2 regions of the Streptomyces sp. NPDC107765 genome follow, and region 1 is predicted to be linked to the other one. Evidence: riboswitches for the same ligand, from Rfam matches in the RefSeq annotation. Region 1 holds a riboswitch; the other holds the start of a gene.
What was found. A riboswitch is a leader RNA that binds a small molecule or an ion and turns the genes downstream of it on or off. The one in region 1 is predicted to bind ZMP and ZTP.
Positions count from the first base shown of each region.

Region 2: linked by a shared signal. The riboswitch ahead of ACZ7MX_RS06985 (serine hydroxymethyltransferase) and the one ahead of ACZ7MX_RS31515 (bifunctional 5,10-methylenetetrahydrofolate dehydrogenase/5,10-methenyltetrahydrofolate cyclohydrolase) in region 1 are both predicted to bind ZMP and ZTP.

Region 1 covers NZ_JBVKBL010000016.1:35,456-39,621, reverse strand. The annotation lists gene ACZ7MX_RS31525 (hypothetical protein) at 48-365, opposite strand; gene ACZ7MX_RS31520 (hypothetical protein) at 528-1,685, shown strand; ZMP/ZTP riboswitch at 1,747-1,834, shown strand; gene ACZ7MX_RS31515 (bifunctional 5,10-methylenetetrahydrofolate dehydrogenase/5,10-methenyltetrahydrofolate cyclohydrolase) at 1,856-2,710, shown strand; gene ACZ7MX_RS31510 (aldehyde dehydrogenase family protein) at 2,835-4,166, opposite strand, start outside.
Region 2 covers NZ_JBVKBL010000002.1:552,477-556,642, forward strand. The annotation lists gene trpS (tryptophan--tRNA ligase) at 1-599, opposite strand, end outside; gene ACZ7MX_RS06985 (serine hydroxymethyltransferase) at 898-2,214, opposite strand; ZMP/ZTP riboswitch at 2,256-2,347, opposite strand; gene rocD (ornithine--oxo-acid transaminase) at 2,531-3,772, shown strand; gene ACZ7MX_RS06995 (glutathionylspermidine synthase family protein) at 4,006-4,166, opposite strand, start outside.

The DNA of each region.
Region 1 (4,166 bases):
CGGACCGCTCGGGCGGTCCGCCCGCCCGGCGTCCCGCCCGCCGCGGCTCAGGCGTCCTGGTGCGCGGGCCGGGCCGCCGGCACCTGCCGCCGGGGCGGCAGCACGTCGGGCGCACGATGCGGCCGCAGCGCGGTGAGCGCGGTCTCGGTCTCCTCCATCAGGGCCCGGTAGGAGACCAGCCGCTGCCACTCCGGATCGGCGACTCCGGGTACCGTGGCCGAGCGCTCCGTCCACAGGCGCACCAGCGCCGCGTAGACGGGGGTCTGCCGGGTGATTTCCGCGGTGATCCAGCGTGGCGTGGCCGCGGGGCGGGGGAGGAACGTGTGACCGTGACCTGCGACGGTGCCGGAGGTAGGGGCGCTCATGGCCGTAGAAACGATTCTTCCGGCCTGGGGTCACTGCGTATTTTTGCGGCTGCCCGCACAGGAGTCCCGGCGGCATGGGGTTAAACCCCTCGAATATCACCTCATGCAGTGATCTATGGCCGGGAAGCGGACCAATCCGGACGAAAAAACGTTGTCGCTGTCATGGAACCGAGGGAGTTGTGGGAGCGCCACGCGGTACTCGCACAGGCGTTTTGCAGCAGCGATGACGAGGTCCGCCGGACGCAGGGACTCCTCGACGAGGCCGAGGCCCGCCGGTCCCGGACCCTGGCAGCCTTCGCCGTGACCGTCGGCAGCGACGCGGTGGTGGCGGACCTGCTCGGCCTGGACGAGCGCGAAGTGCGGCTGGCCCGCCGCACGGTGGGCAAGGACGACGCCCGCGCGGTCGCCAAGAGCCTGCTCGCCGAACAGACCCCGGCGCGGGAGCAGACCACGGTACGCGAGCCGTCCCCCGACCGACCGGCCGCCGCGCCGACCGCCACCCGGCCCGCACCGGCACCGGCCGCCCCGGACCGCCCCGCGGCGGACCGGCCCGCGCCCACCGGGGCCACGCCCGGCACCCCCGCCGGACAGACCGGCGCGTCCCCGGTCACCCACGACCCGGCCTGGGCGCCGGCCCTCGACGCGGTCCTGATGACCAGCTGGCACACCGGGGTCGACCTCACCGCACTCGCCACCGAACTCGGCCTGGACGTACGGCTCCTGGTCGCCCGCGCCCAGCAACTGTCCACGGAGACCCGCCCCGCCCCGGCCGCGCCGCCCGACCGCACCGGCCGGCACCGGAGAATGGCCACCCTCCAGCCCTCCCCACCGACCGATGCCGGCCCGGCCGCCTGGCGCGAACGCGCCGACCGGCCCGCGTGGGACCAGTACGAACACGACACCTGGAAACAGCAGCCGTACCAGCAGTACCAGTCGTACGCGACGGCCCATCCCCAGCACACCCAGTACGCCGCCTCGGCCACGTCCACCGGCTACCACCAGTACCCCACCCACCAGCCCCACCAGAATCACCACAGCCACCAGGCCCACCAGCACCCCCACGACAGCCAGACCACCCAGACCGTTCAGACCCTCCACAACGGTCAGCAGCTCCAGCACGGGCACGAGCACTACGCCGGGTACCAGGACGTCCAGGAGTACCCCGGGTACGAGCCCCCGCCGGCGCCCTCCGCACCCCCCACCTGGGACGCCAACGCCATCACCGCCGCCCAGCACGACTGGGACGGCATCCTCAGCCAGTGGGAGGCCACCACCCCCACCACCCCGCCCCTGTCCGCACCGGGGCACGGAGCCACCTGACCGGCTCGCCCTCCGCCCCCGCGGCTCCTCACCCGTTCGGGTGGGCCGTCGTCTAGAGTGGACGGCGGGCCGTGACTGGCGCTTGGGTGGGGCACCACCGGGGAGCGGCCCGGCCACCACGGTCACTGCCGCGCGCCTGGGCGATCCACGACGACGCCCAGGAGTACCCGATGTCCCCGACCGCCCGCCTCATGGACGGCACCGCACTGGCCCGCCGGATCATCGAGCAGGCCGCCGAGCGCGCCGCCGCCCTCACCGAGCAGACCAGCCAGGCCCCGTGCCTGGCGACCGTCCTGGTGGGGGAGGACCCCGCCTCGGTGACCTACGTCCGGATGAAGTGCAACCGCTGCGAGAAGGCCGGCATCCGCTCCCGGCACGTGGCCCTGCCCGCCACCACCACGACCGGTGAACTGGTCGACACCCTCACCGCGCTCTCCCAGGACCCCGGGGTGCACGGCATCCTCCTCCAGCACCCGGTCGGCCCGCACATCGACGAGCGCGCCGCCTTCGAGGCCATCGCCCCCGAGAAGGACGTCGACGGCGTCACCTACCACTCCTTCGCCACCATGAGCTTCGGCGCCGAGGGCTTCGCCTCCTGCACACCCGGCGGAATCCTCCGGCTGCTCGACCACTACGGCGTCGAGCTGGCCGGCAAGCACGCCGTCGTGGTCGGCCGCAGCGCGATCCTCGGCAAGCCGGTCGGGATGCTGCTGCTCGGCCGCAACGCCACCGTCACGTACTGCCACTCCCGCACCACCGACCTTGCCGCCCTCACCCGCCAGGCCGACCTCCTGATCGCCGCGGTCGGCCGGCCCCGCCTCCTCACCGCCGACCACATCAAGCCCGGCGCGGTCGTCATCGACGCCGGCTACAACCCCGGCAACATCGGCGACGTCGACTTCGACTCGGCCGCCACCCGCGCCTCCCTGATCACCCCGGTCCCCGGCGGCGTCGGCCCCATGACCATCGCCACCCTCCTCTCCCAGACCGTCGACGCCGCCACCCGCCAGCTCAAGGGCGCCTGACCCCGGAAGACCTCCGCAAGGCCGGTCCGCCCGGCCGGACGTGATCCCTCCGAGCCGCCTGCCCCGCAGTCGCCCACGGCGCTCCGTGCGCCCTGCGAGGCAGGCGTGCGCCCGGTCAGCGGTTTCAGAGCTGGAGCGACTTCGTCTGCAGGAATTCCCTCAGGCCGTGCGCGCCGAGTTCTCGTCCGACGCCTGATTGCCGGTAGCCGCCGAAGGGGGCGAGGGGGTTGTACGCGCCGCCGTTGACGGTCACTTGGCCACACTGCATCGCGCGGGCAAAGGCGATCGCCTGCTTCTGATCGGCCGCCCAGACGGACCCGGCGAGACCGTAGTCGGAGTCATTGGCAATGCGCAGGGCCTCCTCCTCGTCCTCGTACTTCAGGAACGAGAGCACGGGGCCGAAGATCTCTTCCCGCGCGATGCCCATTTCGGGAGTGACGTCGGCGAAGACGGTGGGACGGACGTAGAAGCCCTGGTCGCGGTCGTCAGGAGCCTCCGGGCCACCCGCGACGAGACGGGCGCCCGCTGCCAGGCCCCTGCGGATGTGGTCGCGGACCCTTTCCCGCTGGGCGCCGCTCACCACCGGGCCCAGACGGCAATCGGGGTCGGCCGGATCACCGGGACGATAGGCGGCGATCTCCTTGACGGCGAGGCGCACCGCCTCTTCGTAGTCAGCGGCGCACACCAGCGTGCGCGTCAAGGCATTGCAGGACTGCCCGGCGTTGCGCATGACGTCGGCGACGTTGGCGCGGACGGCCCGGGCGAGGTCGGCTCCGGGGAGGATGACATTGGCGGACTTCCCGCCGAGCTCGAGAGCGACCGGTTTCACCGCCGCACCGGCAAGGGCCCCGATGTGCTTGCCGACGGCCGTGGAACCGGTGAACGAGATCATGTCGACCCCGGGGTGGCGCACCAGTGCCTCCCCGGCTTCCGACCCCCGGCCCGTGACGAGGTTGAAGACCCCCGCGGGGAAGCCCGCGGCCGCTACGCACTCGGTGAACATCTGGGCCGACAGGGGGGTCAGTTCCGCGGGTTTCAACACGACCGTGCAGCCGGCGGCGAGTGCGGGCACGACCTTGCAGACGATCTGGTGCAGCGGGTAGTTCCACGGGGTGATGGCGCCGACGACTCCGACGGGCTCCAGCAGCACCAGGGAGTTGCCCACCTGCTCCTCGAAGGCGAAGTCGGCCGCGAGACCGGCATGCAAGCGCGTCACGGTGACGGGAAGACCGGCCTGCACCCTCCGGGAGAAGCCGATGGTGGTACCCACCTCAGCGGTGATGAGGGAGGCCATCTCGTCCTGCCGGGCGGCGAGTTGGTCGGACAGCGCGGCCAGTAACGCGGCGCGGCGGGCGGGGGCGGTGGCCGCCCAGCCGGGAAGGGCCGAACGGGCCGCGTCGACCGCGGCGTCGACGTCGGCCGCGGAACCGGCCGGAACGGTCCCGATGACCTGCTC
Region 2 (4,166 bases), on a different contig from region 1:
ATCTTGATCGACGGGTCCTGAAGATCGAAGATCTTCGCCGTCTCCTTGAGGATGTACGGGTTGGGGATGGCGAAGGTGTCGCCGTAGCGGGTGTTGAAGCGATCCGCGAGGTCGCGGGTCAGCTCCAGGTGCTGGCGCTGGTCCTCGCCGACCGGGACCTGATCAGCCTGGTAGAGGAGGATGTCGGCCACCATCAGCACGGGGTAGGTGAACAGACCGACGGTGGTGCGGTCCGCGCCCTGCTTGGCCGACTTGTCCTTGAACTGGGTCATCCGGGAGGCCTCGCCGAAACCGGTGACGCAGTTCATGACCCAGCCGAGCTGGGCGTGCTCGGGCACGTGGCTCTGGACGAAGAGCGTGCAGCGCTCCGGGTCGAGGCCGGCCGCGAGCAGCTGGGCGGCCGCGATCCGGGTGTTGCGGCGCAGTTCCGCCGGGTCCTGCGGGACGGTGATCGCATGGAGGTCGACGACCATGTAGAAGGCGTCGTGGGACTCCTGGAGGTCCACCCACTGGCGCACCGCGCCGAGGTAGTTGCCGAGGTGGAAGGAGCCGGCGGTGGGCTGGATACCGGAGAGCACACGAGGACGTTCGAGAGCCATGGGATTGATTGTCTCAGGTCGCGGGGGGCGGTAGGGCGTCCGGTGGGCGCGGGGGCGGGGGCGGGCCTCGGGGGTGAGGGTGGGGGTTCGTAGGGGTGATCCCGCAGGGGGTTCTCGAACACATCCCCTAGGGGATGGCGAGGCCCCCTGCGGGGCCACAACGTGCAGGTGGGGGCGGGTATTCCCCGGCGGTCGGGGATTCGGCGGCGGTCGAGGATTCCCGGCGGTCGGTGATCCCCGGCGGTCGAGGATTCCCGGCGGTCGGTGATCCCCCGGCCGTCTACTCCCCCACGGCCGCCTACTCCCCGACAGCCAGTCCCGGCGCCGGGTAGGCCGCCATCAGCTCGGCGACCTCGGTGCGGATCACCGTGAGGGCGTCCTCGTCGCCCTTCGCCGCGGCCTGGACGCCGCGGTCGAACCACTCCGCGACCTGCGGCATCCGGTCCGTGCCCAGGCCGCGGGAGGTGAGCGCGGGGGTGCCGATGCGGATGCCGGAGGGGTCGAAGGGCTTACGGGGGTCGAAGGGGACGGTGTTGTAGTTGACGACGATGCCCGCCCGGTCCAGGGCCTTGGCCGCGACCTTGCCGGGGACGTCCTTCGACGTGAGGTCGATCAGCACCAGGTGGTTGTCGGTGCCGCCGGAGACCAGGTCGTAGCCGCGGGCGAGCAGCGCCTCGGCGAGCGCCTTGGCGTTGGCGACGACGGCGTGCGCGTACTCCCGGAAGGTCGGGGCGGCGGCCTCGTGCAGGGCGACCGCGATGGCGGCCGTGGTGTGGTTGTGCGGGCCGCCCTGCAGACCGGGGAAGACCGCCTTGTCGACGGCCTTGGCGTGGCTGGCCCGGGACATCAGCATCGCGCCCCGCGGTCCGCGCAGGGTCTTGTGGGTGGTGGTGGAGATGACGTCCGCGTGCGGGACGGGCGACGGGTGGGCGCCGCCCGCGACCAGCCCGGCGATGTGCGCGATGTCCGCGACGAGGACGGCATCGACCTCGCGGGCGATCTCGCCGAACGCGGCGAAGTCGATGGTGCGCGGGACGGCGGTACCACCACAGAAGATGATCTTCGGGCGTTCCTTGCGGGCGAGGTCGCGCACCTCGTCGAAGTCGATCAGCGCGGTGTCGGCGCGTACGCCGTACTGGACGCCGCGGAACCACGTGCCGGTCGCCGAGACGCCCCAGCCGTGCGTGAGGTGGCCGCCCATCGGCAGCGCCATGCCGAGCACGGTGTCGCCCGGCTCGGCGAACGCGAGATAGGCGGCGAGGTTGGCGGGCGAGCCCGAGTACGGCTGGACGTTGGCGTGTTCGACGCCGAAGACGGCCTTGGCGCGCTCGACGGCCAGGGTCTCGACGAGGTCGATGTTCTGCTGGCCTTCGTAGTAGCGACGGCCCGGGTATCCCTCGCTGTACTTGTTCTGCAGGACCGTGCCGGTGGCTTCCAGGACGGCCGCGGAGACGTAGTTCTCGCTGGGGATCAGCCGCAGCGTGTCGGCCTGGAGCTGCTCCTCGGCGCCGACCAGCGCGGCCAGTTCGGGGTCGGCGGCGCTCAGCGCGGGATGGGAGAGGGATGCGGACTGCGGGTGCGCGGAGTGGGCGTGCGCGGACTGCGGAAGTGACATGGCGTCCTCCGGGGCGGTCGATCGGTGGTCCGGTCGTGGTCCCGGGGTGCCCAGGCGGGGCGACACCTCGTGGTGGTGGCCACGCAGCGCTCCCTCGGGGTCGCTTCCCCGTACGCCAGTCGCGATGCGCACCGCCGAGTCTAGACGGCCGTGCGCGCCCCGGTGCCGGGAACACCCCTTCTGCCCCACAAGCTGGTGCCGGCACCACCCGACCGTCCTGGCGGCTTCCGGACGAACCGCCTGCGGGGCAATATAGAGGGGCATATAGGGAAACTCACTCCATACACCCCGTACGGTCTACCGGAACGGAGTCACGGTGACGTCCACGGAACCCGGCACCGCAGCCGCCACGGAACCCGGCATCGCAGCCGCCCTCGCCGCCGCGGAAGCCCACAGCGCGCACAACTACCACCCGCTCCCGGTGGTCGTGGCGACCGCCGAGGGTGCCTGGATGACGGACGTGACGGGCCGGCGCTATCTGGACATGCTCGCCGGGTACTCCGCGCTGAACTTCGGGCACGGCCACCCGCGGCTGCTGGCCGCCGCCCGCGCCCAGCTGGAACGGGTCACCCTCACCTCCCGCGCCTTCCACCACGACCGGTTCGGCGACTTCTGCACCCGGCTGGCCGAGCTGTGCGGGATGGAACTGGTGCTGCCGATGAACACCGGCGCCGAGGCGGTGGAGACCGCGGTGAAGACGGCCCGCAAATGGGGCTACCAGGTCAAGGGCGTCCCGGACGGCCGGGCGAAGATCGTCGTCGCGGACGGCAACTTCCACGGCCGGACCACCACCATCGTCTCGTTCTCCACCGATCCCGAGGCCCGCGCCGGCTTCGGCCCGTACACCCCCGGTTTCGAGATCGTCCCCTACGGCGACCTGGCCGCGATGGAGGCGGCGGTCGACGAGCGGACCGTCGCGGTGCTGCTGGAGCCGATCCAGGGCGAGGCGGGCGTACGGGTGCCGCCGCCCGGCTATCTGGCGGGCGTGCGCGAGCTGACCCGGCGGCGGAACGTGCTGTTCGTCGCCGATGAGATCCAGTCCGGGCTGGGCCGCACGGGCCGGACCTTCGCCTGTGAGCACGAGGGCGTGGTGCCCGACGTGTACGTGCTCGGCAAGGCGCTGGGCGGCGGGGTGGTGCCGGTGTCGGCGGTGGTGTCCTCCCGCGAGGTGCTGGGCGTCTTCGCGCCGGGCGAGCACGGCTCGACGTTCGGCGGGAACCCGCTGGCCTGCGCGGTCGCGCTGGAGGTGATCGCGATGCTGCGGACCGGCGAATACCAGGAACGGGCAACGGAGTTGGGCGAGCACCTGCACAGCGAGCTGGGGCTGCTGGTGGGCGGCGGGACGGTGGACGCGGTGCGCGGCCGCGGACTGTGGGCGGGCGTGGACGTCAACCCGTCCCGCGGCACCGGGCGCGCGGTCTCCGAGCAGCTGATGGCACGCGGCGTCCTGGTCAAGGACACCCACGGCGCGACGATCCGGCTCGCGCCGCCCCTGATGATCAGCAAGGAGGACCTGGACTGGGGGCTGGAACGGCTGCGGGACGTCCTGGAGGCGTGACGGGGGGCCTGCCGGAGGGCGCGGGACGGGAGGGACAGGAGGGTGTGAGGAACGGCGTGGCGGGGGGCGCGAGGGGGCGGCGGACGTGCAGCGGGCGGCCGGCGGCGGGCGCGAGGCCCTGGCCGCTCGCTGTGCCAGGCCAGGCCCGTGCCGAGCCCCGCGCCAGCCCGTCCGGCGCGGCGGATCACAGGGCGGAAGGACCGGCTCGGCGGGTCGCACGGGGAAAGGCCGGCTCAGCGGATCACATGGGGGAGGAAGCGGGCGTACTCGTCCGTGACCGGTCCCGCCGACTCGCGGATGCCGAGGCCGGCCGCCTCGTCCTCGACGACCCAGGCACCCAGCACCACCCGGTTCCCGTCGAAGTCCGGCAGCGGCGCCAACTCCTGGTAGCAGC